DNA from 3 places in the Paenibacillus sp. 79R4 genome. Region 1 is predicted to be linked to each of the others. Evidence: riboswitches for the same ligand, from Rfam matches in the RefSeq annotation. Region 1 holds a riboswitch; each other region holds the start of a gene.
What was found. Region 1 has a riboswitch for cyclic di-AMP ahead of DMN77_RS22005 (C40 family peptidase). Riboswitches for the same ligand answer to the same signal wherever they lie in the genome.
Positions count from the first base shown of each region.

Region 2: linked by a shared signal. The riboswitch ahead of DMN77_RS03760 (hypothetical protein) and the one ahead of DMN77_RS22005 (C40 family peptidase) in region 1 are both predicted to bind cyclic di-AMP.
Region 3: linked by a shared signal. The riboswitch ahead of DMN77_RS11605 (KamA family radical SAM protein) and the one ahead of DMN77_RS22005 (C40 family peptidase) in region 1 are both predicted to bind cyclic di-AMP.

Region 1 is NZ_QJOT01000023.1:10,539-20,503, reverse strand. Features, by position in the region: gene DMN77_RS22020 (M1 family metallopeptidase) at 1-405, shown strand, start outside; gene DMN77_RS22015 (hypothetical protein) at 508-1,341, shown strand; cyclic di-AMP (ydaO/yuaA leader) riboswitch at 1,562-1,697, shown strand; gene DMN77_RS22010 (C40 family peptidase) at 1,701-2,192, shown strand; cyclic di-AMP (ydaO/yuaA leader) riboswitch at 2,435-2,570, shown strand; gene DMN77_RS22005 (C40 family peptidase) at 2,574-3,044, shown strand; gene DMN77_RS22000 (GNAT family N-acetyltransferase) at 3,285-3,809, shown strand; gene DMN77_RS21995 (c-type cytochrome) at 3,945-4,301, shown strand; gene DMN77_RS21990 (4a-hydroxytetrahydrobiopterin dehydratase) at 4,414-4,713, opposite strand; gene DMN77_RS21985 (hypothetical protein) at 4,877-5,170, opposite strand; gene motA (flagellar motor stator protein MotA) at 5,360-6,163, shown strand; gene motB (flagellar motor protein MotB) at 6,147-6,944, shown strand; gene rluF (23S rRNA pseudouridine(2604) synthase RluF) at 7,029-7,730, opposite strand; gene DMN77_RS21965 (HAMP domain-containing sensor histidine kinase) at 7,749-9,653, opposite strand.
Region 2 is NZ_QJOT01000002.1:390,460-400,424, reverse strand. Features, by position in the region: gene kdpB (potassium-transporting ATPase subunit KdpB) at 1-386, opposite strand, end outside; gene kdpA (potassium-transporting ATPase subunit KdpA) at 407-2,086, opposite strand; gene DMN77_RS03760 (hypothetical protein) at 2,136-2,549, opposite strand; cyclic di-AMP (ydaO/yuaA leader) riboswitch at 2,666-2,862, opposite strand; cyclic di-AMP (ydaO/yuaA leader) riboswitch at 2,968-3,208, opposite strand; gene DMN77_RS03755 (metal-dependent hydrolase) at 3,746-4,444, shown strand; gene DMN77_RS03750 (MFS transporter) at 5,210-6,433, opposite strand; gene DMN77_RS03745 (TVP38/TMEM64 family protein) at 6,490-7,098, opposite strand; gene DMN77_RS03740 (GNAT family N-acetyltransferase) at 7,186-7,692, opposite strand; gene DMN77_RS03735 (DinB family protein) at 7,730-8,206, opposite strand; gene DMN77_RS03730 (antibiotic biosynthesis monooxygenase family protein) at 8,230-8,529, opposite strand; gene DMN77_RS03725 (ABC transporter ATP-binding protein) at 9,589-9,965, opposite strand, start outside.
Region 3 is NZ_QJOT01000007.1:95,321-105,285, reverse strand. Features, by position in the region: gene DMN77_RS11630 (2-hydroxyacid dehydrogenase) at 1-227, shown strand, start outside; gene DMN77_RS11625 (MDR family MFS transporter) at 342-1,868, opposite strand; gene DMN77_RS11620 (M24 family metallopeptidase) at 2,677-3,765, shown strand; gene DMN77_RS11615 (queuosine precursor transporter) at 3,847-4,548, opposite strand; gene DMN77_RS11610 (methyl-accepting chemotaxis protein) at 4,892-6,580, shown strand; gene DMN77_RS11605 (KamA family radical SAM protein) at 6,658-7,797, opposite strand; cyclic di-AMP (ydaO/yuaA leader) riboswitch at 7,980-8,120, opposite strand; gene DMN77_RS11600 (cobyric acid synthase) at 8,149-9,765, opposite strand; gene cobS (adenosylcobinamide-GDP ribazoletransferase) at 9,882-9,965, opposite strand, start outside.

The DNA of each region.
Region 1 (9,965 bases):
TACTTCAACCAATACGTATATAGCGACAAAATGGCTGATTTTTCAGTGGATCGAATTCAAATTCATCCCTCCGATTCAAGCAGCGGCAACGGATCGATCTATGAGTCCATCATTGATATAAGCCGTAAGGGCGCCGACTATCCAGAGGTAACCATATTGCTCTCGTTCAAGGATGGACATACTCTGCGCAAGACTTGGAAAGTGGATAACGACACCCTCCAGATCAAGGTTCAATACAAAGAGCCTGTGGATTGGGTACAAATCGATCCTGATTATGCGCTCGTTCTTGAGAATAAACACATTAACAACTACCTGAAGGCGGAGATTCAGGAGCCTGTGGGAACCCGCTCCACCTTAACGATTGTCAAATTGCTGGAAACCGTACTCGGCTCGTTATTATGGTAGGTACCCAACCTTTATAAATGCTGTATATGCTTCCGTAGCAAGTTTTTGTCCGCGGCTTATTCTACGGAGGCATACCTTAACAAAACTTTGAGGGGGAAAAGTATGATCTATATACGTAGTGGATGGAGTCTTATAAAAAACCAGCTTCCCTCTATTATCATCCTGTTTCTATATCAGCTGCTATGGGGACTATTTTTATACAGGCTCGTCAATTCAGTAGTTACGGAGGTCCTGGTTAGATACCCAGATCCCCCGCCCAACATGCTCAGCCAGGCTCTATTCCTCCTGGAAGGCCAATACGAGCTCAAGCATAGCCCCGACATCCGTCTCTATCTGGGGTTGCTGCTCGGTATGGCTCTCATCCGACTACTAGTGACGCCTCTGCTCCAGGCGGGAGTCCTGTATGGCTTAATGCCCAAGGAGGAGCGAAAGAGCGGACTTCCGCTATTCCGCGGCATGAAGGAGTTTGGAAAGCCGGTATTCTTGTTCCTATTTATTGAGCTTATATTAATCAGTCTGCCGCTATTATGGATTCTCCCTCACGTCCAGGGAATTCTGCCAGACCTGCTTCGCTCAGGCTCGGTACAGATTGCTCCCATGCTGAAGATGTCGGCCGTTCTGCTCGCTTGGTTGATCTATTGCTGGCTTATTGACCAATGCTTGCTGTTCGCACAATTTGGCTATCTTTTCAAAAAGGGGCTATGGGGTTCTATTCTGATAGGTGTTCGATATGTGCTTCCTGGAGCGGGCATCTCTCTCTTACTCGGCATTTTTGCCCTGATCCTGTTCTTCATCTTTGGTTCAGTATCGTGGATTTGGACCGGAATACTCGCTCTTATTCTGCAGCAAAGCTATCCTTTCATACGAAGTTTGTTCCGAGTTTGGGAGGTAACCTCTCAATATCAACTATGGGAAATGAAGTCACAGAAAAGTTAAATTATTTTTACCATTATAATCCCTTATACCACAAGGCCTCCGCCAGAATCGGAGGTCTTGTTCTTTGTTTTTGTCTCTGAATCTTGTGAATTAGGCATTGCCAAAATATACTTCTCTTTGTTACAATAACAACAGCAGAAATTCAGTAACAGTTTTGTAATCATTCTTGTCATAATAAGTCAAGTAATAGCAATTGCGAGTGTAATTATAACAATTATTTACGAAATCATGGCCGAATTCCCTCCACGGGGAACGGGGGAACCACTTTGGGTGAATTGATCTCGCTAGAGAGGGATCATAGGGAACCTTCAACCGAATCCTTAAGCTAACCTCGTAGGCAATCGGAAGGAGTATTTTTCTTGAAGAAACAGTTAACTACATTAGCTCTTGGTGTTACATTGCTTTTCTCCATCGGAACTGGTAGCGCTTTCGCTGATTCCAAATTAGACTCTGCTATTGATGGAGCGTTAGGAACGAAATATGTATCCGGTGGGACAACGACTTCCGGGTTTGACTGCTCAGGGTTCACGATGTATGTATTCTCCAAGATCGGGGTCAAGCTTCCTCACCAATCGGGATCGCAATATAAAATGGGCGAATCCGTATCCAAGGATGAACTAATCGCTGGCGACCTGGTGTTCTTTAACACTTCAGGCAAAGGCATATCCCATGTAGGTATTTATGTAGGTGAAGGCAAATTTGCTCATGCATCCTCTTCCAAGGGCGTTGTAATCAGCAAATTGAGCGAGAAATATTATGTAGATCGTTATGTTGGAGCTAAGCGCGTTATGAGTTCTGATAAGTACGAAGATGTTACTGGAGAAGTTACAGACCACGATGATGTAGAATAATAACGAATTTTAAACCCACGGAGATTCATTTGGAATCATAACCGTGGGTTTTTTATTTGTCTAAGGGCCTGCTTTTTCCCCGCTTCTGGCCCTTTATGCCTATCTGCCTGGATAGAAACACCGACTTGCAGATCAAATCTATCGACAAGCTTGTCAAACCTGGGCGGGTTTGGTAAAATGACCAATGTAATAGTAACAAGTTTGTAATCTTTGTTGTAACTATCGTAACTTTTGGGTGCATCAACTAAGAACAGCCGAATTCCCCAGCACCCGGGAAACGGGAGAACCATTTAGGGTGAATTGGCCGCAATCCTGCCGCCATAGGGAACCTTCAACCGAATCCGCAAGCTAACCTCGCAGGCCTTGGAAGGAGCTTACATCTTGAGAAAAACAATCATCGCAGCCGCTGCAAGCCTAGCCATCTTCTTCACCATGCAAAGCGGCAATGCTTTTGCGAGTACCACTCTTACTAATGTTGTTGACTCGGTATACGGTACACCTTACAGACTTGGTGGAATTAGCGCCAGCAGCGGCTTTGACTGCTCAGGCTTCACCAAATACGTATATCAGAAAATGGGCGTAACCCTACCTCGCGTATCAACAGATCAGTTCAAGCAAGGCACTGCAGTAAGCAAGAGCCAGCTGAAGCCTGGCGATCTCGTCTTCTTCAATACGACGGGTAAAGGCGTCTCCCATGTAGGCATTTATGTGGGTAATGGAGAATTTGCACATTCTTCCTCCTCTAAAGGCGTTCGGATCGACAGCTTGAGCAATAGCTACTACAAAACGCGTTATGTAGGCGCCAAGCGTATCCTTAGCCAATATACTTATTCTCTGTATGCCCAAGCCTAATCTTCAGCGTTCAACCATTTAACTTTCATTCATTCATTTATCATCATTTATAACTATATAATGCAATTGATTCCACGCCCGGAATCAATTGCATTTTTTTATCTCCGATCCTGTAGCGCATCGTGCAAGCAAAATATTCTAAAATCGCACTAACACCTTTACAAGGAATAGAATTCCCGTTAGAGTGAGTTTAAAAAGGTATCTAGCATCGTATCATGCAATAAGCAAGGAGGCGTAAATATGGAAAAGTATATTCCGAAATTTCTTATTGTACCTATGGAAGAAGACCATGGCGCAGACATCTGCACCTGGCGCTACGATTCTCCCTATGACGTATATAGCTGGCTCCCTTGGGAGCAGATGAAGGCGCTCGATGTAGAATTCGGCAATCCTGCACTACGGGCCGAACAATACGCCTCCCTATTGGATGAAAACGGCGGGCTCGCGGGCTTTGCCCAATACTTTCCCCTCAAAGGAGTAACCCGTATTGGGGTCGGGATGAGACCTGATTTATGCGGCCATGGTTACGGTAAATCATTTGTCATCGCGATCGTGGAGGAAGCGCTGCGTCGTAAGCCTGATAATGAGGTGGATCTTGAGGTTCTGACCTGGAACAAAAGAGCGATCCGAGCCTACCAGAAATCGGGCTTCGTGATTACTGATCTATATGAGAAGATGACGCCCGGCGGCATTTCCAAACCATACTATTGTATGGTATTTCGCGGATTCCCTAAAGAGGGAGAGTCTGGTCATATTGAACTTTAATGTTGTCTGTGATGATTTGCATATATTTTCAAGAAAACACTAAATTATCATTACTTTTTTTGTCACAAACGCTATGATCCACTGCAATGTTCCGGTATAATGGAATGGATAGCTTACATAAAAGGGGCGATTCGTGTGCAGAAATGGATCATGAGCGGATTACTCGGCGTGGCATTCATTATGGCCATCGTGTTAATTTTCACCTTACCTGGTAAAGAGGAAGTGGCCAAAGAGGCCAAGCCAACCATGCCTGAAATTACTCTCAATGTTGATCAGGCCGATGCTACGATCAAGGCAAACTGTATCAGTTGCCATGGCGATCAACTGCAAGGTCAAGTTGGTCCGAATTTGCAGAAAATCGGAGCTCAATTAACAGCGGATCAGCTCTACGGCATCATCAAGAAAGGCAAAGGACAAATGCCGACCTTTAAGGATAGGCTGAAGGACGAAGAAATTGCGAACGTAGCCCTCTGGCTTGCGGAGCAAAAATAATCGCAGCACAAAGAACGCCCGCCAAGGGGATCCCTGGTGGGCGTTCTTCTATACGAGCCGGCTGTATAACATTGAGTTCCACTTCCAGCCGGGGTAGAAGCCTATCGATGCATCAGCCTACAGAACGCGCCTTCTCGAAAGCCTCGTTGTACTGCTGTGCTTCCTTAATATCAACGGCCGTTATACCGCCTTCCTCCCATGATGTCAGCCGAAGCGTCACTGTTTTATGGTCAATGGTTATAAAAGGGTGATGATTGAACGCCTCTGATATGGCTGCAACCTCATCGACAAAAGCGATTCCCTTCATATAATTAGAGAAGGTATATTTGCGAACGATCCATCGTCCTTCCTCTAGCTCCCATCCTTCCAGTCTCTCTAAATGCGCTTCTATTTCCTGCGGTGTAAACGGCATTTTTATTTCTACCTCCCGTTCGTTCTCAAAAAATATCCCCATATCATTCTTGCATCTGAACCGTACATGAGATATTAATTCATTATATTCTTCTATTCAACGATCATGCTATCCAATATATTACCATAGCGTTTACTGTATAAACAAAATAAGGGAATAAATATTAAATCAATGCAACGAAATCCAGTTCATCCTCTCCGATTAGGAAATTGATGCGATGGTTGTCCGCATCATAAATCACTACTGCGCTGCCAACGGAAATAACCGGCTCCGTGCCTAACGCAAAGAACAAGTCCTCGGCCAGCGCCTCCTGGACCTCCAGCTTCTCCTCCTTCGAGAGGATCTCCCATTCAGAAGCCTCCATCTCAAAGAAAATATAGCTATCAGATATCTGGCCTACCGCCTTCGTGAGATCTGCCAAAATATATTCATAATCTCTGCCATGCTTTACGCCCACGATGATTCTTCTCCCTTCACTCTAACGAATATTCAATCGTAGTCCCATTATACCGGAAAATCGCCCTTAAAAAAAAAGGGAATTCTGTCGATAAAAAAGATAAGCCATTTCCATAAAATCAGAAATGCCGTTCTGCAAGGATGCGGGTGGCAGAATTATGGAATAATTATCTCAAGGACGAGGTGTGCAATGGAAATCTCAACGATTATTGGACTTATTCTTGGACTCGTAGCACTCATTTGGGGAATGTTCCTAAAAGGTGCGCCGATCGAAAGCTTGGTCTCCAACCCCGCGGCCTTTGTCATTATCTTCGTGGGTACCGCTGCGACTCTATTCATGGCGTTCCCGCTATCTGAGCTGAAGAAATTTCCGAAATTGCTCAAAATGACGGTCGTCAAGCCAAAAATTATTACGAAGGGTGAACTGATTGCGCTGTTTGCGGAGTGGGCCACAATTACCCGCCGTGAAGGGCTGCTCGCTCTGGAAGCCAAGGTAGAAGAAATTAATGACGATTTCTTGCGGAACGGAATGCGGATGATCATTGACGGCAATGATCAGGAATTTGTACAGGATGTCCTGACAGAGGACATCGCCGCTACGGAAGAAAGACACAAGGCAGGGGCGCAGATCTTCTCACAAGCCGGAATGTATGCTCCTACGCTCGGTGTACTCGGTGCCGTTGTCGGTCTGATTGCAGCATTGTCAGATATGAGCGATGTCGATGTTCTCTCCCATGCGATCTCAGGTGCATTTATCGCAACCGTGTTCGGTATTTTCACCGGTTACGTACTGTGGCATCCCATTGCCAATAAACTTAAACGTCTCTCAAAGAAAGAAATAGAGATTCGACTCATGATGGTAGAAGGCCTGTTATCCATTCAATCCGGGGTGTCTACAATCGCAATTCAACAAAAGCTTGCTGTATTCTTAACCCCTGCCGAACGCGCTCAAATCCTAGAAAAGGGGGCGGGTGAAGGTGCGCAAACGGAATAAACGCAATCAAGAGCATGAAGAGCATGCAGACGAGAGCTGGCTGCTCCCTTATTCTGACCTTATGACCCTTCTGCTTGCCATGTTCATCGTCCTGTTCGGAATGAGCTCCGTGAACGCGGAGAAATTCAAAGCGGTCAGCGATGCCTTTAACAACGTGCTCAGCGGCGGATCGGGGATTCTGGATCAGAGCTCATTCAATAGTAACGACATGCAATCCTTCAAAGCACAGCCTAAGCCGGACGAAGTAAAAGCGAGTGTAAACGAGCTTAAGCGTAGGGAGCAGGAAAACCTGGAAGGGCTTAAGAAACAATTGGATAACTATATTAAGCAGAATGGGCTGACCAATGATCTTGATACGAAGCTCAATCAGTCCCAGCTGATGATTACGATCAGCGACAAAGCGCTGTTCCCTTCAGGAGAAGCCGAGGTGAAGCCGGATGCCCGTAAGCTGGCCAAAGCCATCTCGGACATGCTAGAGCAGTTCCCGGACTATGAGGTTATCGTCTCCGGTCATACTGACAATGTACCGATATCCAATAAAGAATTCCCTTCAAACTGGGATCTTAGCTCCGCCCGGGCATTGAATTTTATGAAGATATTGATGCTGAATACACAGCTTGATCCACAGAAGTTCAGTGCGATTGGATACGGCGAGTATCATCCGGTATCCACCAACGACTCAGCAGTCGGCAGAGCACAGAACCGCCGCGTCGAAGTATCGATTATTCGCAAGTATGTCGATCCGGATCAGAAGCTAGGTGTAACCACGGCTCATGAATAAAAAAAGATGGAGACCAGAACTCTGGCTCCATCTTTTTTATTACCTCGTGCTGTTCATGAAGGTCTCATATAATTACCAAGCTTGTTACAGCTTATAATTCAACATCCCACCAAGCTCTCTTTTCTCCTGCTCGTTCAAATCCCGCCACGTTCCAACCTTCAATGATCCAAGCTGGATATTCATAATACGAATCCGCTGCAGCTTCTGTACTTCATACCCAAGCGCACTGCACATACGGCGAATCTGGCGATTCTTGCCCTCGACAAGTATAATCCGGAAGGTTCGATCAGAGATTCTTGTAATTTGGCAAGGCAAGGTCATGGCGCCCAGGATTCTAACGCCCTCCCCCATCGCTTTCAGGAACGAAGGCGTAATCGGGCGGTTTACTGTAACGATATATTCCTTCTCATGCTTGCCTTCAGACCGCAGGATCTTGTTGACTATGTCGCCATCGCTGGTTAGCAGAATCAATCCTTCGGAATCCTTATCCAAGCGTCCGATTGGGAAAATACGTTCTTCATGTCCAATAAAATCGACGATGTTGCCTTTGATATGATGCTCTGTCGTACTCGTAATCCCGACAGGCTTATTCAGAGCGATGTAGACGTGCTTAGACGGCTTCTCCTGAAGAGGAGCCCCATTAATCCTCACATCATCTCCTGGCTCGGCCTGACTTCCCAGCTGAGCGGTTACACCGTTAATCGTTACCTTGCCGGACTCGACCAGCTTGTCTGCCTCCCGTCTGGAGCAATAGCCTGTCTCGCTGATAAATTTATTGATTCTCACCGTTGTATGGTCACCCCGTTATGCTATTTCTTCGCCCGTTGTGGTCGCAACTGGCTCTTGAACTTCCTTGATTCGCGGCAGGGTAATCGTCACGGTCGTTCCCTTACCCAGCTCACTATCGATTTCAAACATTCCCTTATGGCCTTCTATGATACGCTGACTGATCATTAGTCCGAGGCCTGTCCCCTTCTCCTTGCTCGTATAGAAAGGTTCTCCCAGCTTATCCAGCCGTTCCTTCGATATCCCTTCCCCTTCATCAATGAACCGAATCGCAATGTAATGCTCGTCATTGTCAGCGACCTGGAGCGTGATCCTTCCTCCTCCGGGCATCGCCTCCATTGCATTCTTCAACACATTAATGAACACCTGCTTTAATTGATTCTCTTCACAGTGTACCAGAAGAGGGGAAGTAGAGAAATGGTGCTCGAACACAATATTATGTAAATGCGCTTCACTATCCAGCAGCGATATCACATCGCCGACGGTATATCTGACATCCTTAATTTCGAACTGAACTGCCTGCGGCTTAGCTAGAATTAGAAATTCACTCACAATCATATTAATCCGCTCCAGTTCAGAGAGCATGATATCTGTATGTGTGTCATTGACGGTGCGCGTGCGCTGCTGCAATTGCAGGAATCCTCTGAGCGTAGTCAACGGATTGCGTATCTCATGCGCTACACCAGCCGCCAGCTGCCCCACCGTCCGCAGCTTCTCCGCGCGCCTGAGCAGTTCCTCCATTTTATTATGCTCCGTCATATCCCTTGAGATGTTGATCAGTGATACGATCTCACCGTCTTCATCGAATATCGGAGAGACGCTAATGCTTACATTAACTAATCGCCCATCCTTGCAAATGCGAGTTGTCTCAGCCAGGACATAAGGACGCCCCTCCCTAAGCTCCTTCAGCCAGGATTCTCTCTCCTCTTGATAAGAATAGGGCACAAAATCAAGCCTGGTGCCGACGATCTCCTCGCTATTCCAGCCATACAGCTGTTCGAACGCCCGATTTACTTCCAATATCCTGTCGCTTAGATCTGTTACATGAATCGCATCCGCCATCTGATTAATAATCGACTCCAGCCGTTCCTTGATTACCTGGTTCTCGTCGTTCTTCAGCTTCAGCTCTTCTGTATGATGCCCCATATAATCCGCCATCCTGTTGATCTGTTGTCCCAGAAGACCAAGCTCATCTTGGCGCTTTATCTCGATTTTGGCCTGGAAATCTCCCGAGGATAACCGGTTCACCTTATACAAAATGTCTTGAATCGGCCGAATCAGTTCTCCGGCAAGAATATAACTTGAGAACACGACGATTTGCAACAATATAATGGAGATTGAAATTTCGTTAATCACCTGCTTGGTGATCGCTGCTGAAATAGGTTCATAGCTGGAGATAATTCGAATCATGTAAGGCTGTTGATTGCTCGGTTGAATGGGGATAAGACACTCTAGTACGCGTTTGCCGTTAATGATTGTATCCTTGAGTAGGCTTGTCCCCTTCTCGGCGGATTCTGCGGATTTCTCAAAGATATCAGTCTCATTCTTATACTTATACGTGCCAAATAGGATGCTGCGATGATCACGAAGTTCATCGGGGAAGAAACCTGTGATCTCCAATAGATGCTGGTTGGACCGGAGAGATTCATTCACAATTCTTTCCGGACTTGTCATGTCTAACATTCCGCCAAAAGAAGAGCCGTTCCCCATTTGTTGGCCGATTTCATTTCTCTTCACATAATCATATATGGAACGGGATTGTTCCACTGCCAGAGCAATTTGCTTAGCGATTAACATCATATTAGCTTCACTGTCTCTGCGAAGATTGTCACGAGTTGACAGAAAACTAAGAACAATGTTAACCGTTAATAGGGCCAGAGCAAAAAGAGACATCACTATAGATAATTTGAATTTAATGGACAAATGATCTTCTCACCTCTTGCAGGACATTGAGGTTAATGTCGAATCTTGCTTTGATACTACCCTCATCATAACCGTATTGTAAGATTTTGCAAAGACGTTGAAATTCCTATTTCCTTTATCTACAATTAAGAAAAAATATCTATTTTCTGCGTTTTATTTCCCGAAACCGCAAAAGTTATGCACAAGTTATGAACATATACACAAGGAAAAAGTCTAATATGTGTATAATAATGGGGATAAATAAGCAGTTATGAACAGTGTTATCCACAACATGTTAACAACGAATATTTGTTCGTTGGACAAAATACTGAA
Region 2 (9,965 bases), on a different contig from region 1:
ACGACAATATCGCCTTTGCACAACTCGGAGGAAGGCACGCTTTTCGTACTGCCGCCTATTAATCGGTTTGCCATAACTTGCTGCTTCGTCTTCTTCAGGCTGTCCGCCTGGGCCTTCCCTCTACCTTCCGCAAGAGCTTCAGCAAAATTCGCGAACCATATCGTAATCAACAGGATTAAGAAGATGGCCACATTAACCCCCGTATTGTGATCTTCCCCAAGCAATCCGGGGAACAGGATTTGCAGGAGTACGAGGAAAGCTCCGATTTCTACAACGAACATGACCGGATTCTTGATCATCCACAGCGGATTCAGCTTTTTCAAGCTTTCCAGCGCGGCTCCTCGCATCATTTTTCCGGATAACATCGATTTATGCCCAGTGCTCATGTTTAGCACACCTCTTTAAATTATTTTAGCGTCAAATACTCAGCTACAGGACCTGCGGCAAGCACCGGCAGAAAAGTAAGAGCTCCGATTAGCAATACCGTTCCTACGAGAATTCCAGCGAATAATTTATTGTCAGTCCGCAGCGTACCGATCGTCTCCATGACAGGCTCTTTCTGCATTAAGGACCCTGCGGCAGCTAACAAAGCAATCATGGATATATAGCGGCCCAGAAGCATGACCAAGCCGGTCATAATATTCCAGAATGCAGTATTATCCGCGAGGCCCTCGAAGCCGGAGCCGTTATTTGCGGCAGAGGATGCATACTCATACAGCATTTGCGACAGACCGTGATACCCCGGATTTGTGACTGCGTCGTACCCTAACCCTGTCATAGCGCTGATTGCTGTTGGCGCAAGCACAAGCAAGGGATGGATAAGAATCGCAATGGCGATCAGCTTCATCTCCCTGGCTTCAATCTTCTTGCTAAGGAACTCCGGCGTTCTGCCGACCATTAATCCACAAATAAATACGCCGAGTATGGCGTACATCACCATGTTCATAAGTCCGACGCCCTTCCCGCCAAAGACGACGTTCAGCATCATCTGGGCCAGAGCTGCCAGGCCGCCAAGCGGAGTAAGCGAATCATGCATATTGTTAACGCTCCCCGTAGTCGCAGCGGTCGTAATCGCCGTAAAAATCGCCGAGCCCGCAACCCCGAAACGCACCTCTTTGCCCTCCATATTACCTTGCGTGAGGTCTATTCCAAGCGTATGGAAGAGCGGGTTCCCGGCCTTCTCGCTGAAATAGACCAAAGATAGAAATCCAAGGAACAAGACCATCATCGCGGAGAAAATAACCCAACCTTGCTTCTTATTGCGGGCAAATAAACCGAATGTATAAGGCAGTGATGCGCTGATCAGCCACATGGACCACATCTCTATTGCATTCGTCAACCCGCTGGGGTTCTCGAACGGATGAGAGGAATTTGCTCCAAAGAATCCACCCCCGTTCGTACCCAAATGCTTGATGGATTCCAGCGAGGCCACCGGCCCAAGCGAGATTCGCTGTACAGTCCCTTCCAGCGTGTTCACAGCCGTGGCAGGCTGCAAGGTTTGCGGAACCTGGAGCGCCACCAGCAGAAGCGTTACGATCAGCGAAGCAGGCAGAAGAATACGAACGATCGCCTTTACAAAATCCTCGAAGAAATTCCCCAGCCGTTGGCCTCTCCCGGTAATCCCGCGGATAAAAGCAATAGCAACGCATAGACCTGTAGCCGCCGATGTGAACATCATCATGGTGATAACAGCCATTTGCGAGAAATAGCTCAGTGCTGTCTCCCCGCTATAATGCTGCAGATTCGTATTGGTCATGAAGCTGATTACCGTATTGAATGCCAGCGTCGGCTCCATACCACCGCTTCCTTCGGGATTCCAAGGCAACCACTGCTGCAGGCTGAGAAGCAGGAAAGCGATGGTCATCAACACCACATTGGTGGCCAGCAAGCTGATAATATATTTCTTCCAATCCATCCCTTCGCGCCGCCGGTAGCCGGCTATGCTGAAAATAAACCGCTCTGTTGCTCCGAAGATGCGATCACTACGATTCGGTACATTGGAGAAAACATGATATATATAAGTTCCGACCGGCTTCACCAGCAATAATATGACGCCGATCACGATGAACATTTGTAAATAATCCATTACACACTCACCCCATCAGGAATCCTGTTTATAAATTTTAAGCTCCGGCTTATTGCTCAAGCTGTGGCTTTGCCGTAAGCAGAAATCCAACCTCTCCGCTCACGGAATGGATGACATAAGAAGCTCCCAGCCCTTTGTAAATCATGCGCGGATTTTTATTCGGAGTAATAATGAAAATCTGATCCTGCGTCCATCTCCGGCAGATTTGCAAATAGCGACAAGTTAATGTCATACTCAGTTCAAAAATATAGCAGCGGCCGATTGGAAACGGCGGAACGATCCAGCTCTGCTCGTCATCCGTCTTGATGCGCAATACATGTCTTACGCCCAGTTTATGAAGGACTTCTTCCTCCTTCTTGTTGTTCACCAGTACCGCGAAATTACGCTTCGCTGCCATCAGCAGCAAAATGAACTTCAGTCCAACCGGGTTCGGGGCTGCTACCAGAACAAACTCTCCCTCCACTTGAGAACACCCTCCTTGAATTTGCAGAGGACAACACAAGAGAAGCCGCAGGAAAGATAGTAACCTTCCCCGCGGCTTTATGGGTGGTCTTGGACCCACTATTCGGCCTTTGGTGGTTGCCTCTTCCTTGACGCTTACGAGGTTAGCTGACGGATTCGGGCGCGGAAGTCGCCCTACCTTGAAGAATAGATTATCCTCCAAGCGATTCACCCCATGGAACTAAGGTTGAGAAGCCCGCGGAGCGGACATCACTCAGTACCGTTGGTTCCCCCGCTGCTGTCCTATCCACGACAGCATTCAGCGTTTTTTGATGGATCATTTCATTGTATTTCAATTCATTTTTCAAATTAGGGCGCAAAAAACCACAGAGGCAAACGGTCCTCTGTGGCCGAATTTATTGCGGCTCGCAGTCACCTTTCCTCTCTCATACCCACGCTGACGGAGTTAGCTGACGGATTCGGGCGGTGAGAGTCGCCCTACCCGAGAAGAGTCCATGGTCTCTTCCTCAGGATTCACCCCTGTCCGAATGGGCCTGTGTTGGCTCTCACACCAGCCCTGGCCCTTCAGACGTCGCGCAAGCCGCATTGATCATCACGCAGCAAGCACTTGTTGGTTCCCCCGTTCCCTGGAATATCCCAGAGATTAAGCGATCGGAATTGGTTAATATTGATTATGGATTATGGATTGAATCATACCGCTGCAAGGGTTGACTGTAAAGCCAACTTCCTGGCAAAAAAAGCGATAAATTTAAAGGAATACGAAAATATACCGCTTACATTGATATGGCGCTCTCTAATTTTCGCTATAGCTCATTTCTACTCTTGATTTTGAATTCTTTTATAAGAATTCCACAGATTATAGCAAACGACCTCTGGACTCTCCCCTTTACTGGAACGTTATACTCGGTAAGCAAGTGCAAACCCTATCTATATTGCCTTCGGTTCGACGCTTGGCGGCTTCGTTGCCATAAACAGTCGATTGATCGATGTGTCCTGGTCCGGGGGAATAGTCACCATTGCCGCCGCTGTTTTGACCGGGATTAGCTACCGTCTGGATCATCATAGCTCACAGCTATGCAGTGATCCGGCAGGCGCAAAATGTTAATACTGCACTGGCCAGCCAGCAAAATTTTACTCATGCCTCTGCTTCGCTATAATAGAGTTAGTTCATTATTTTGCCAAAAAGGAGCGATATTTGTGAAACTAACGTATCTCGGACATTCATGCGTATTTTTAGATACCGGCGATTACCGTCTGATCATCGACCCATTCTTGACCGGAAATCCTAAAGCAGCTGCTATGGCAGAAGATATCGATGTCGATTATATCCTGCTTACCCATGGGCATTCGGATCATATCGGGGACGCTGAGGCGATTGCCAGAAGGACTGGAGCCACCATCGTAGCTATTGTTGAACTGGCCGACTTTTTTAAGCAAAAAGGGCTTAAGGCAACCGGGATGAACCTGGGAGGCTCATCCAACTTCCCGTTCGGCAAGTTAACCTTCACCCCGGCTCTCCACAGTTCATCCGTAGAAGTGAACGGAACCAATGTCTACTTGGGAGTTGCTGCGGGCATTGTGCTTAATATCAACGGCTTCATCGTCCATCATTGCGGTGATACCGCACTGTTCAGCGATATGAAGCTCATCGGAAGCAAACATAAGATCGATCTCGCCTTCATCCCGATCGGCGATTTCTTCACCATGGGACCGGAGGACGCCCTGCTCGCTGCCGAATGGATCGGCGCCAAGCACGTGGTCCCGGTTCACTACGATACATTTGGCCTCATCAAGCAGGACGGAGCACAATTCGCCCACCAATTGCAAAAGCTTGGCATATCCGGCCATGCCCTGCTGCCGGGCGAAAGCCTCGATCAAGCTCAATTGGAGCGTTAACTGACCATTCTCGTCTCACTTCATCGACCGCTCTATTTATTTTGTATCCGGGCCATTAACCCAGCTGGTCAGGCCATCCGCCCATAACCGACCGCACCGGCTGCACCTACCGCCCAATGCTGGCCTGATACTGGCACGACGCTAGTCCGATGCGGGCACGATACTGGGCTAATGCTGGCCTGATACTGGCACGATGCTAGTCCAATGCTGGACCAATGCTGGCCTGATACTGGCACGATGCTAGTCCGATGTTAGTCCAATGCTGGACCAATGCTGGACCAATGCTGGACCAATGCTGGACCAAATAAAAATAGCTGCTTATCAGCAGCTATTTTTATTTCTAACGAAACTACAGAACGTTATTGGCTCCCCAAAAGCGGGAAATTATTTTTAACGAAACACCATATCGTTATTTGGGCGAAATACCAGCAAAAAGAGATAATTCTTGTTCAATAGCGATACCCAGTTTCGTTAAAAATCTCAGCGCCCCGATTTGAAGCCAATAACGATACCACGTTTCGTTAGAATCTCCAAAATAGTAGATTACGCAATCGGGTCCATGTTGCCTTCCCGAATCAAATCGGGAAGTACCATATCCCGACCAACATAATGCCGTGCGAAACTTACAACAAGAAGCAGATGCAGATTCGCTTCAGCAAACAGCGTTTCGCTTCTGCATCACCTTGTTCTCCCCTTTATGCCAGCTCAATTTTTCATTAGCGCTCCCTTGAACAGACAGGCACAGAGGCGCTTGCTAATCCAAAGCTAGTCCAAAAGTTCCTTCCCTTTTGTCTCGGTACCTAGCCAGAGGACGGCAATCGCGCCGATCAGAACCGTAACGAAAAACAGCCAGAAGATCGAGCTGATCGCTACCTCCCGGGCTACAAGCCAGCCAACCAGGAACGGAGCGATTACCCCGCCAATCCGGCCGAAGGAAGCAGCGAAGCCAACACCTGTCGACCGGACCTTGGTCGGATACAGCTCCGGCGTATAGGCATACATGCCTCCCCACGCCCCCAGATTAAAGAAGGACAAGCAAATCCCCGAGGCGATCAGCATCCCTTCCGTCGTTGCGCTGCCAAACCAGGCCGCGCTTGCAGCGGTAAGCACCAGGTACAGGACTAATACGAATTTCCGGCCGAACTTCTCTATGAAGTAGGCAGCCGTGAAATAACCCGGCAATTGAGCCAGGGTCATAATCAACACGTATTCAAAGCTCTTGACGAGGCTGAAGCCCTTCAGGACCATGACCGAAGGCAGCCATAGGAACATGCCGTAATAGGAGAAGACTACAGTAAACCATAAAATCCAGAGCATGATCGTCGAGCGTCGATGAGGAGCTGACCATACAGATTGCAGCTTCTCTCTGACCGAAAACCGCTGTTTCATGGCATTCGATTGCTCGATAAACCGCGGCGGATCTTCAATTGAGCGACGCAAATACAAGGCGTACAAGACTGGCACACCACTAATGACAAAAGCCATCCGCCAGCCGTAATCCGGGATTACAAAATAAGCGATCAGCGCTGACAGAATCCAGCCGAGGGCCCAAAAGCTCTCTAGCAAAACGACAGCCCGCCCCCGATCCTTGGCGGGTACAGATTCCGAGACCAAGGTGGATGCTACGGGCAGCTCACCGCCAAGCCCAAAGCCGGCGATAAAGCGAAGCACGCACAGTATGGCAAATCCTGTAGCAGCAGCGGACAAACCGCTCGCTGCAGCAAAAATAACCAGCGTCCAGAGCAGCACCGCTTTACGGCCGAATTTGTCGGCCATCAGACCCGCCAGAGCGGCCCCGAACACCATGCCGATCGAGTTAATGCTTGTGAACAAGCCTGTTTGTTGTGGGGTCAGCCCCCAGTCCGCCGCCAAAGCAGCGGCGATAAACGATATAATCCCGACATCCATCGCGTCGAACATCCAACTGAGGCCAGCGCTAAATAACAGCTTCCTCGTCTTCGGCTTCGCCGCTATATTTGCTGTACTCATTGTGCCACCCCATTCTCCACTCATATCTCTATTTTACATTTATACTTTATAGGCGATTATGCCGTCATGCTGCGGTCCCGCTTGATCATATTCCGATTTCTGAACCAGAAGATGATGGTAAGGGCGACCAGAAAAATAATATAACTGAATATTAGCTTGCGAAGATCTGTGTCTGGAAATACGACCGATGCGCTTAATATTCCATACAGCCATATCCCGGACAGGTTGCCAACCATATTTGACCATGTATACGATGATAGCTTCATATTGGATATAGCCGACATGAACGAGATCAAATTGTTAGGCATAATCGGCAGGGTGCGCAGAAATATTACTGCCCATACGCCATACCGCTCCAGGCCTCTTTGCCATTTCTCATATTTTTGCAGCTTACGCAGCCATTTGCGGTTGAACCAGTCAGCGAATAAGTAGCCGCATAGTAAATATATGATCATCCCGGCGGCCGTTCCGGCGATCCAGCTGGCGATGAGTCCATCCGCGATCCCCAATACGGAGATATGCAGCATGACGATTGTCGCAAACGGGAATATGCCGATCGTTCCTTGCAGAAGCGCCAGCGGAATCGTAATGATCAGTATAGAAAAACCGCCCAGCTGTGTGGCATTAATCAGCCAACTCGTCCATTGTTCTATCCATTCATTCAAGCGATTTCTTCTCCATTCTCGACTCTTCGGGCCAAGATGTGTAACAATATCACTTTGCAGTGAGAAATCTTTCGGCCCAAAGCTCGATTAGTGTTCAACTCTTCTTCCCAAAATAACAAGATCGCGCTCAATTCCATCCATATTAGCAACACGAGGCAGGTGCGCCCACCGTTCAAACCCGAACTTCTCTAACAGGGAGAGACTCGGCTGGTTGTGGGCAAACACAAAACCAAGCAGCGTATTCACCGCGATTCGCGGACAGAAATCGATCGCCCGCTGAAGCAGCAGACTGCCCAAGCCCTTACCACGGCATTCTGCGGAAATATAGATGCTGATCTCCGCCGTCGCCAGATAAGCTGGTCGTCCATAGAACGATTGAAAGCTGAGCCATGCAACGATTCTTTCCCCCTCCTTAAGTACCCATAGCGGTCTAAAATCCGGGGCGTGCTCTTCAAACCATAATAGGCGGCTGGCTACAGTGATCGGCTCCAAATCAGCCGTAACCATCCGTCCGGTAATCGTCTCATTATATATATCTACAATGCGGCCCAGATCTTCAAGAACCGCATCCTCAATGACATATTGTTCATCCATCCGTGTACCTCTCCTAGTTCTGCAAGTCTGACTGTAATCAACCTTGTATCGTCTTCTTGAACTGTTTAATGATGCCGAAGTGCATCCCTTCGTGGTACAGACTGAAGCTCAGCAAAGATCCGATGCGATCCATCGTGAAGCCTGAGCTAGTCGTAAATGGCTGTACCGTAGGTTCATCCAAGCGCCCAGACAATAGTCTTCTGATCTCTGACGGCTGCTCTCCAGCGATTCGGCACACCTCCGCGAAGTCAGGTTCCTGACCCGTCCATTCCAGCGGTGATGTTCCGTTAGCGAACCATTCCCGATATTGCTCCGGCAGCCCCGAGGGAAGTCCAGCGAGAAGAAAGGCAAAACGGTCCTGTACGAAGGCGATATGCCCCAGATTCCACAAAATATGATTGCGGAACCCATCAGGAATCGTCCGCACCTCTTCCTCTGTTAACCCCTGCACCATCTTCAAGGTTTGACTTCTTATAAATTCAATCTGATCAAAAATAGCTTCATTTGAACTCATGCTCATTACCTCCATCGATGTCTTCACATCTCTAATTTAATCTGAACATAGTGCTCAACCAATGGAAAGGGATCATAATAATGGTGCAGTAATTCCTTCCATTCTTCGTATTGAGGAGATTGTCTGAACCCAACCTCATGATCGGTAATCGAATGCCACTTCACGAGCAAAATGTACTTATTTTCGGTCTCTACGCATTTATGTAGCTCATGTCCCAAATATCCACGCATTTGAGAAATGATCTTCGATGCCTGCCGGAAGCTGCTTTCAAAATCGTTAATCGTGCCCGGTTTCACCTGCAGATGGGCTACTTCAAGTATCATCGTCACCATCCCCTCCGTTTTCCTGATTATAGCATGGCATCCTGGCATAATGAATCGGATTTTTCCAATTGTCCGATTATTAGAAAACCTCTAACAATGCCACTAACAGCGTCAAGAGCACAGAAGCACTAAGAACAACAGAAGCACTAAGAACAACAGAAGCAGTAAGAACAACAGAAGCAGTAAGAGCGCTGAAGCCCCAAGAGCATAACTACATCAACAGCACTAACAGCCAATGACTCCCAAGTCACTAACGCCACACAATGCCACTAACAGCTCCAACAGCACAGAAGCAGTAAGAACACAGAAGCACCAATAGCACTAGCAACATGACTAACGACACCGCCAGCAACCAACAAGCATCAACAAGCGACCAACAGCACTAATAGCCCCAACAGCACTAATTCCCCAACAATCCGCCGCTACTAACTACACCAGCTAGACGAACCCATATGTTCGATAACGCTGAACCGCTGGTGAAGGCGAGCGAGTTGGTCCACTAATCGTTTGCAGAAAGATCTAACGGAAACCAGTGCCGCTATTTGGTCTGAAAGGGCCGTTTTTGAATTCTAACGGAAATGGATTCCCTTAATTGAAGTTTTTCAGCAGAATAAGGCAGACGTTCCCCAAATAGAGGATCAGATTTCCGTTACAATTACAGAATCGTCGAATTCGCCAAAATAGCGGATTCAATTTCCGTTAGAGTCTGGCGCATCAATGACTTCAACGGTACCAACAGTAGCTACACCAGATACCCCAACTACACTAACCCCACTAACCCCACTAACCCCACTAACCCGTATGTTTAATACGCTGAGTCGCTGGTGATAACGGAACCGACAGCGCTAATAACACAACACTACCAACGATATGACCACTCTAATTCCCCTATCACCCATCCCGTTCAATCAAGAACAGCTCGTTCATTCATGAATCCTATATCCAAAAAGGGAAAAGGACCCGCAAACCCGCTTCAATAGCGGAGCTGAAGGTCCTTATAACCCGTATTTCTTACCTGTACACACTCTTCCTTGCACAGATTTATGGATTGCCTATCCTCTAAGAGCCGAGTACGACCCGATCATCGCTCAGCTTATGACCGCTAATCTGTTCGAACTCTCCAAGCAGGCCTTCGATCGTCAGCCGCTGCTTCTCCTGCTCATGGATATCGAGGATGATGCGGCCCCCATCCATCATAATTAGCCGATTGCCAAGGCGAATCGCCTGTTCCATGTTGTGCGTGACCATCAAGGTGGTGAGCTTCAGCTCGCTGACGATCTTCTGTGTGAGTTGGGTGACCAGCTCGGCCCGTGCGGGGTCCAATGCCGCAGTATGCTCGTCAAGCAGCAGAATCTGCGGCTCGGTAAATGTAGCCATAAGCAGGCTGAGCGCCTGACGTTCTCCACCGGACAGCGTTCCTACCTTGGCGCGCAGAC
Region 3 (9,965 bases), on a different contig from region 1:
AGCAAATCTTCGGTGCAGGTCTGGACGTATTCGAGCAGGAGCCGGTCGACCCGAATAACCCGCTGCTTACGATAGATCAAGTTGTGGTTCTGCCGCATATCGGCTCAGCTACCTCGCAAACCAGGCTGGAAATGGGGATGCTTGCAGCGCGGAATTTAGTGGATGCCCTCTATGGAAGAAAGCCGTCCCAATTAGTAAAAGAGCTGCAGCATCTATACGAATCATAACCAGCTCTAACAATCACCGTAAAATAAAAAGCCCGCCTTTTTCTGCGCCCCTGTCGATTCAGCTACTGGAGCTCGATCAGGGGCAACAGCCAGGCGGGCTACTCTTTCTTTGATCTACACATGCTGTTTCGAAACCTCAGCAGCTTGCACCGCTTTGGGCTTAATCCGATCCTTCGGCATAAGAATGACGACAACAACGGATAATGCAGTAGGAATCAAGGCCCACAGGAAGGTATGGGCGATCGATGAAGACAATGCTCCGGTTATTTTTTCCAATATCGGGGCTGGAATTAAAGCCCTCTTCTCAGGACTTAACATATCTCTCGTATCTCCAAAGCTCTGTCCGGACTGCCCCATCCCTGCAAACGCCTCGATCATATTATTGGCCAGCAGATTGCGCTGAACGATCCCGAAGATCGTAATGCCCAGCGTCATACCAAGCGATCTCAGGAATGAGTTCGTTGAGGTAGCAGCCCCGCGCTGCCGGGCATCAAAGTGATGAACCGCAGCCATCCCAAGCACAGAGAACGAGAAACCTACCCCGAACCCGGTTAAAATACTGTATATGGTCAACAGAGTACGCGAGGAATCACCAGTTAGCGTGCTCAGGGCAAATATCCCCCCTAAGAAGAACACCACAGAAATCATCATTACACTGCGGTAGGACATTTTCGAGGTTAAAATCCCGCCCAGCATACTGCCAAATACAGAACCCAGCATCATCGGCATCAGAATAATCCCTGAATTGGTCGCCGTTCCGCCGTACACCCCTTGCACATAGATTGGAATATATACCGTGGCAATAATAAATACACTGCCATAGAACAGCGCAAGCAAGCAGCTTGTAGCATACAATGGAATTTTGAACATGGAGAACGAAATAACCGGCTCCTTGGCCCGCACCTCCACTAGCAGGAAGGCAGCGAACAATACTGCGAATCCGGCAAACAGGCTAATAATTTCCACGGAACTCCAGGCATATTTCTCTCCGCCCAGTTCAAGAGCAAACATCAAGCAGATGACAGCGCCGACCAGCGTAAACGCCCCGCCCCAGTCGATCCGTTGTTTCTCATGCGTCAGCGACTCATGATAGAACACAATAATCAAGCCGAGAGCGACAATCCCGATAGGCACATTAATATAAAATACCCAGTTCCAGCCGAGATGATCTGTAATGAACGCACCCAGCAGCGGACCGAATATACTCGATGTGCCGAATACAGCCCCCATCAGGCCCGTCATTTTGCCACGCTTCTCAATCGGAAAAATATCGTAAATAATTGTAAAAGCTATCGGCATCAGCGCACCGCCGCCAATCCCCTGAATCGCCCGGAAAATACTGAGTTGAACGATACTCGTTGCAATTCCGCATAATACTGAACCGACAATAAACGTTACGATGCCAAAAATAAAAAACCGTTTCCGTCCGTACATATCAGACAGCTTGCCAAAGATCGGCGTCCCTGCCATAACTGCTACCATATATGCGGAGGTGACCCATACGAACTGATCCATCCCGCCTAGCTCGGAGACGATCGTTCCCATCGCCGTTGTTACGATCGTATTGTCCATGGCTGACATTAGAATGCCGAGCAGCAAGCCGAACAATATGAACTTGGTCTTGTCCTTTCTCTCAGCGATCACTTTGCAACCTCCCAATAACTAAAATTTGAATAACAATCTCATTGTATGTAGGAATACAGCAAATGTAAATAACTTTCAATCAACATTCCTTTATCTCCTGAAAAGTTCAACGTTCATTAGGGAATTCTCTATTCCTCATTAAAAAGGAGAAGGGCTCCACTGTCGATAGCTGAACAATCCGGATCATCGGCAGTTGTCTTTCTCCCTAATTTTATTATCAAAGTTGTTATTCAATACCCGTATATCCGCGGGCTTCGCAAGAAACATCATAAGCGCAGAAGAACAAAGTTCTTCATTATAAGAATAGGTCCTTCCAAGAAGAACAGCTGCATTATAGATTCTTTGCTTCTGGCCTTCCGCAGCCGTTGCCCCGCTCATCCATCAAATCGTACGAATGTTTCCGACAAGGAAAAACGACGGCTTCATCCATAGATATTTAGAAAAGATGCTTGGGATACTATCCTGAGCATCTTCTTTATTCGGCGCTGGTCCCTTCCAGCCAACTATCGTTAATGACTCAATTGGCCTATAATAATAACTGGAGGAAACAGGACTCGTCAGCATTCGCTTAGGCCCGGTTGAATTCAAGTCAAGCTTCGATGGTGAATAGGTTCTCCGTGTTACTTCGTGTTAGATATAGGTTTTATGAATATCCACGGAGTTGAAGAAATTCTATCTCGGAAGAATACCTGCCCTGAATCGCGATCGCTCAGCCTTGAATTTGCCCCGATCGGTTTCCTTATCCAAAGTGGAATTTTTGAATTACCTCTTAATAGTTATCTCAGAAAGGAAGTATCAAATACTTATGAACGCTAAATGGTCCGGACTTGAAGAAAATATGAAGCAATCCGGGATCGATACCATGCTCATTACGGATCCCAAACATGTATATTACTTAACGGGCTTTCTGAGCGACCCCCATGAGAGATTTCTGGGAGCCATATTGCAGACTGGCCATGAGCCATTCCTGCTCGTTCCGGCCCTCGATGAAGAAGCCGCCTGTGCGGCGGCGGATATTACCGATATTATCACGCATCAGGATACCGATAATCCTTATCAGATATTAGCAGCAAAGGTACAAGGCAAGATCGGAACATTGGGTCTTGAGAAAGAAAATCTGTCCATGGCCCGCTATGAAGCGCTGCAAGAAGCCCTCTCCTTCTCGTCAAGCTTCGATGTCGGCCCTTGGCTGCGTGAGCTGCGGATGCATAAGTCTCCTGAGGAAGTCGCGAAGCTGCGCCACGCCATTTCCCTGATCGAGCAGGTATTGCAGGCGGCGCTCAAGCAGGTGAAGGAAGGCGTGTCCGAGAATGAGATGGTAGCTGAGGTCGAATACCAGATTCGCAAGCTGGGGGCAGACGGTCCTTCCTTCGATTCGATGGTATTATTCGGTGAGAATGCCGCACTGCCACACGGAGTTCCAGGCAAAAGACAGCTGCGCCGCGGCGATCTGGTTATGTTCGATATCGGCGTCTACGCAGACGGCTACGCTTCGGACATTACTCGCACCTTCGCCTATGGAGAGATCACGGACGAACAGACCCGGATCTACAATACCGTACTTGCCGCCAATGAAGCGGCAATTGCCCACATTCGTCCCGGCGTTACTTTCGCCTCGATCGATAAAGCAGCCCGAGACTTGATTACCGAGGCGGGTTACGGGGAATATTTCCTGCATCGCCTTGGTCATGGACTCGGCATCGATGTTCATGAATTCCCCTCCGTGCACGGATTAAATGAACTCACGCTCTCCGCTGGCAACGTATTTACCGTCGAGCCTGGTATCTATGTTCCCGGGATCGCCGGCGTCCGGATTGAAGACGATGTGCTGGTTACCGAAGCCGGCGTTGACGTGCTGACCCAATTTCCGAAGCAGCTCACCTTTATCGACTAATCTGCCATAAGCAACATCGTGCTCTAGTCAACAACAAAACCTCCAGAACGCGCGAATGCGGCCCTGGAGGTTTTTTGGCTATTATTTCACTTGATCGAGTTCCGGCTCACCGTCCGGATGGAAGTTGCGTGCAATGTACAGAAAAGGCGTACCCACCGCGGTCAGTGCAAATTTTATTATATAAGTAGTGAACAGAATTTCGAGCCATACGTCAAAGCTGTATTTACCAATAAAGGCAATTGAACAGAAGATCAACGTATCGACAAAGGAACTGATCATCGTGCTTCCGTTGTTCCGAATCCAGAGCTGATTGCGCAAAGGATAGAAACGGCGAATCCAAGAATACAAGCGGATATCGAGAAACTGACTGATGAAATAAGCGGTCAAGCTGCCCAGCGCCAATCTTGGCATCAACCCGAAGATCGTCTTAAGCGAAGCTTGCGCCAGATCACCTGGCTGCGGCTGGAACACAAGAACCATCTGCATCAGAATCGTCGTCATAATCAGCGTGAAGAAGCCGAACCATACCGCCTTCTTGGCCTCTTGACGCCCATACTTCTCATTTAGCAAATCACTCGTCAAATACAGGCTTACATACATTGTATTGCCAAGTGTCATCACAATGCCGAACATGTCAATCGTCTTAACGACTTGAATATTGGCGATAACCGTGGCAACCCCGATCCAGGCATATAATCCCTTCTTGCCGAACCAGCGATAACAGATCAGGAAGAAGGTGAGATTTATGAGCATATATATAAGGCCCCAGAAAAAGTTAAACATAACATGCCTCCTAGTTTTGGTTACGCGGGATGGTTACGAACCGCGGCTGATATTCAAATCAGCATTTTCTACGATAACATAGCTTTTCGCAAGTTGCCACCCTATTATTTCTTCCATTATAGAGTTGTACAAAAAGTTTGTTTTTAATCAATAAAACAGGCCCGGGAAACGGCTAAAATTCACTATCTCGAAACAATGAAATCGCTATCAATAAAAAAATAAATAATATCATTGTTTAAATGTTTCATTTTATCTTACAATACCTTTATATGTCTTTTATTCTAATGCATCATACATAAATAGGTATTAAGAACTAGATTAATAGAAACTCAGGGGGATATCAATGCGAAAATTTAATCACTCCATTGGTCGCAAATTTATGCTGACTTTTGCGGTCATCACAATCCTGTCATCCATTTTATTCAGCACAACCTTCTATTTTATTGCCATGAGTATTATTGACGAGAATGTACTTCCTCAATTCGATGAGGTTCTGCATACAAGCTCCAGGGATATTTACAAAGGACTTGATAATTCACAGGCTCTTCAGCTTATTAAAGGCAACGAAAATTCCCGCTTTGCCGTTGAGTCTTACCTCAGCAAGAAGGTTGAGGAATTCCATCTGCATACCGCTTATCTTCTCGATGTCCAAGAAGATAAGGCAATCGTAATCGGAATCAATAAAGATTCGATCATGAAGGTTGGAGACGAGCTTGAGATCCATGAAGCGATGAAAGTACAAGATCCTGGCAAACTGAGCGTCAGCGAGCTGTACAGCGATCAATACGGCGTGCACAAAACGGCCTATATCCGCCTGTCCGGCAGCACGGCTGTTCTGGCTGTAGGTATGGATGCAAACTTTATCAAGCAGAAGGAAGATCAGATTCTATGGACCGGAATCGTGATCGCTGCCCTTGTCATTGTGCTGGCGCTGATCGCAGCTTATGTGAACAGCAAACGCATTATCAAGCCGATCAAGAATTTGGCGGCAGTAACCAGACAAATGGCGCAGGGAGATTTAACCCAACAGATTACTATTACGGGACGCGATGAGATCGCGGAGCTCTCGGCCAGCTTCCAAACGATGATTACCGAGCTAAAGGAAATGATCACCAAGGTTCAAAATAGCTCCCACGGGGTGATCCAGGGCTCCGATCAGATCTATCAATCTGTGAATACCTTCCAGAATTTGATCGAGCATTCCGGCAATTCGATGCAGGAAATTGAGAAAGGCAGCACCATCATCGCCGGAGCCGCCGCAGAAAATGCCCGTGCGATGGAAGAAATCTCGTTAGGAATTCAGCATATCGCCGGCTCCTCGGCTGAAGTGACGGAACGCATCGGTCAAGCTTCAGATGAAGCTGACAACGGGAATGAGCTGGCCAAATCGGCAACCGGTCAGATGCAGCTTGTCGAGCAGGCCGCCGCAGCGCTGCTCACGCATATTTCAACTCTGAACGAACGTGCTTCATCCATCATTCAAGTCGTAGATTTGATCTCAAGTATTACAAAACAGGTTCATATCCTGGCGCTGAATGCAGCGATTGAAGCAGCACGGGCTGGAGAGCATGGCAAAGGCTTCTCCGTCGTCGCCGAAGAAATTCGCCTGCTTGCTGAACAGACGAGGGATGCCACAACGAAGATCAGCGAATACTTGCTAAGCATCCAGGAAGAGACTGTAAGCTCGATGCAGACGATGCAGCGTGCCACCCGTGAGATTAGTTCCGGTACGGAGCAAGTGAATCAGGCAGAGCTGGCGTTCAGCCATTTGACCGAGCTGATCTCGGAGATTAACTCCAGCGTTCAATCCGTCTCGGCGGCAACCGAGGAAATCTCGGCCAGCACGGAGGAAGTCACCGCCTCTGTTGAAGAATCGGCTAATATAACCGGGAAATCCCTTCTTAGCATCGAAGAAATCTCCAACAACACCAGCCGACAAATCGAGGAAATGAAGAACCATGTAGGAGCGATTGAACAGCTCCACCGCCATGCTCTTTCCTTAAGCGAGGCTGTAGATAAATTCAAAGTTTAAATGAGATCAGTAAACCAAGAAGAACCGCCGGAATTAATATTCCAGCGGTTCTTCTTGGTTAAAGACCTACCTGCCTCTTACAGTTCATTCACCGAGACAGCCTCGGCCAGCTTCTTCTCGGGTCTTTTCCAATACGATTCATTACCGGGAAGATCATCAAACCAGGCTGCATCCTCCGGACATTCAAGCACCATGAACTTCCCATATTCATCCTCACGGGATTGATGATATTTCAAGTACGCCATTCCGTGCTCGATCGCCAATATTTCGATTTTGCCGGATGTATGGCTCATCGATAAGCGAACGCGCTTGCCCAGACCGGAAGTACGGGCCTTAGCCCCTTCCACCAGTTGATAGGCCCGCTGCAGCGGAATCACAAAATCGGAGTTGCCGGCGACCGGGCGGTTGATGAAGAAATAATAAGGCGTCACGCCTGCCCAGGACAATTTGTCGAGCAGTTCCCCAAGCACCTTCTCATCATCATTAATTCCCTTCAGGATCGGCGTCTGATTCACAACGATGGCTCCAGCTTTATGCAGTGCCTCGAAGCATTTGCGCGCTTCCGCCGTAATCTCCCGCGGATGATTAATATGCGCCATTACATAAATGCGCTTCTCCGCTGAGGAGAATTCAGAGATCAACTGCAATAGATCAGGATCTTCATAGATCCTCATCGGATTGAACACAGGGATCTTCGAGCCAAGCCGGATGATCTTCACATGATCGATCGCCCGTAGCCGTTCGAGGATAATGCGCAGCTTGGAGGTCGCAAGGATCAGACTGTCCCCGCCCGTCAATAACACATTGTTGATCTCAGGATGCCTGGAGATATATTCAATCCCCGGCGTGACATCAGCCATCGCTTCCTTCACATCATTGCGGAATAACCGCTTGCGGAAGCAGTAGCGGCAATAAGCGCCGCATACCTCAGAGACGATTAGAAGCGCCGTTGTCCGGTACTTATGCTGACAGCCGGGTACGACATAATTCGTATCCTCGTCAGAAGCATCCCAGCGCCCATATTCGCGCAGTTCCCCCGTATTCGGAATCACTAGCTTACGAATCGGATCCTTAGGATCGTCCCAGTCAATCAGGTTCAAATAATAATCATTTACCCGGAACACGAATTTGTCAGTAATCGGACGCAATTGCTCCCGTTCCGCCTGGGATAGCTGCGTCACCCTATCGATATTTGTAATGTACTTCGGGCTTGCCATACACCATCTCCTCCTTTATCTCAAACAACATCGCCGATTCGTAAAGAAGAAGCATGGAAACCAAAGATGACAGTGCAGCGCAAGGCATTAGATGCCGAGTAATAACGGGTCATATTGCTTACAATTTAAAGATTCATAAACGCAAAAAGACCCGTAACAGGGTCATTGCAAAGCGGTATAAATGATGACCCATCCACTGCTGACGAGGTTAGCTGACGGACTCGGGAAAGATGGTTCCCTACGTGTATTTACAACGATTCGCCCCAAAAAATGGTTCCCCCGCTTTTCGACTTTACCATTCGAAAATTAAGCGTATATTTATCGTATTACAAATGTAAGCGTATGTCAAAACTAAGGATTCTTTGGAAGGCCCGCAATTTCATATATTTGATCCATATCCAGATGGCCTCTTACATGATCGGCAAGTCGGTCAAACGCCCTCTCACGCCTGGCCGCAGCGGAAAATGTCGCAGCCAGAGGCTCCAGCCCTTTGGCTTGTCTAATGCCATCCAACCAAGCCCGGCGATACTCATCACTATTGAAAAGACCGTGTAAATACGTACCAAACACTCGCCCATCCACACGGCAGACGCCCTCCGTGCGTTCCCCTCCATCAGCGCTTTCAACCAGGAATAAGGACATTGCTTCTTTCTCCCTGTTATCTATACTTCCTGTTGTACCGTGTGAGTTCGCTACGGTGTCAGAGTTCGATGACTCTAAACCAAACCCAGCCTGACTTGAGTATACCGTCTCCCCGGAGTGAATTTCGTAGCCGCCAACGGGGATAACGGGCTCCGTTGAATAAAGGCGGAGCGAGGCATCAGGTAGAACATGTCCTGTGGTGCGGATTGTTTTTTTGCCAGGGAGAAACGTCGTTGTCAGCGGCAGCCAGCCAAGTCCACGGGATCGCTTCACCTTGCCGGATTCAACAGCCTCCGGATCAAGCAGTGCATCCCCAAGCATCTGGTAACCGCCACAAATACCGACCAGTTGCGAATGAGCGCTGCGCTCCAGATGCTGCTCAATTGCCCCATCCAGCCCCTGTTCCCGTAGAAATGCCAAATCGCTGATCGTATCCTTGGAGCCCGGAAGGATGATTACATCCGGCTCTCCTAGCTCCGCCGCTCGCTGGACATAACGCACAGACACATCCGGCTCTGCGTCCAGCATGTCGAAGTCCGTAAAGTTGGAAATACGCGGATAACGAATCACGGCAATATCGATATCGCGGCCCTGCTTAGGTACCGAAGCGTAGGAGTCGAGAATGACTGAATCCTCAGCCTCGATCTCCAAATCCGGCAAGAAGGGCAGCACTCCGAGGACGGGGATGCCTGTCCGCTGTTCCAGCCAATCCAACCCTGGCCGAAGCAGCTCCAGATCGCCTCTGAATTTATTAATGATGAAGCCCTTCACCCGGGCTCTCTCTTCAGGCTCCAGCAATTCGAGTGTTCCGACCAGAAATGCAAACACCCCGCCGCGATCGATATCGCCGATCAAAATAACCGGAGCTTCCGCCCATCCAGCCAGATTCATATTAACGATATCACGCTGCTTCAAATTGATCTCCGCCGGACTTCCCGCACCTTCCAGCACAACGAGATCGTATTCATCCCTCAGTCGGTTCAGAGCCTCCATCACGATCGGCCGGGCCACGGGCAGGAACTCCTCGCGATATTTCATCGCGCTCAGATGCTGATAAGGCTTGCCGTGAACAACGATCTGCGAGTGCATATCTCCCGTCGGCTTAATCAGGACGGGATTCATATCCGTTGTCGCCTCGATTCCACAGGCTTCAGCCTGCACGCCCTGTGCGCGCCCAATCTCCCGGCCATCGGCGGTAACATAGGAATTTAGCGCCATATTCTGCGATTTATAGGGCGCCGTCCTGAGTCCGTCTTGAACGAAAATTCGGCATAAGGCAGTCACGATGACACTCTTGCCTACATCAGAAGCCGTTCCCTGCAGCATCAGCACAGCGCCCCGATGGCTGGAATCTCCGCAATTCCGCTTTGTATCTTTTTCCTTTATAGCAACTTGCTCTCTTCCTAAATCCTCTTGCCTCATCGATCAAACCTCCACTTCACTCATTGAAAAAGCAAGCAGGCGAGCAGTAGCAATACCGCCTCCAGCCCTTCATTGATTGCGCCGTAGGTATCGCCCGTCAAGCC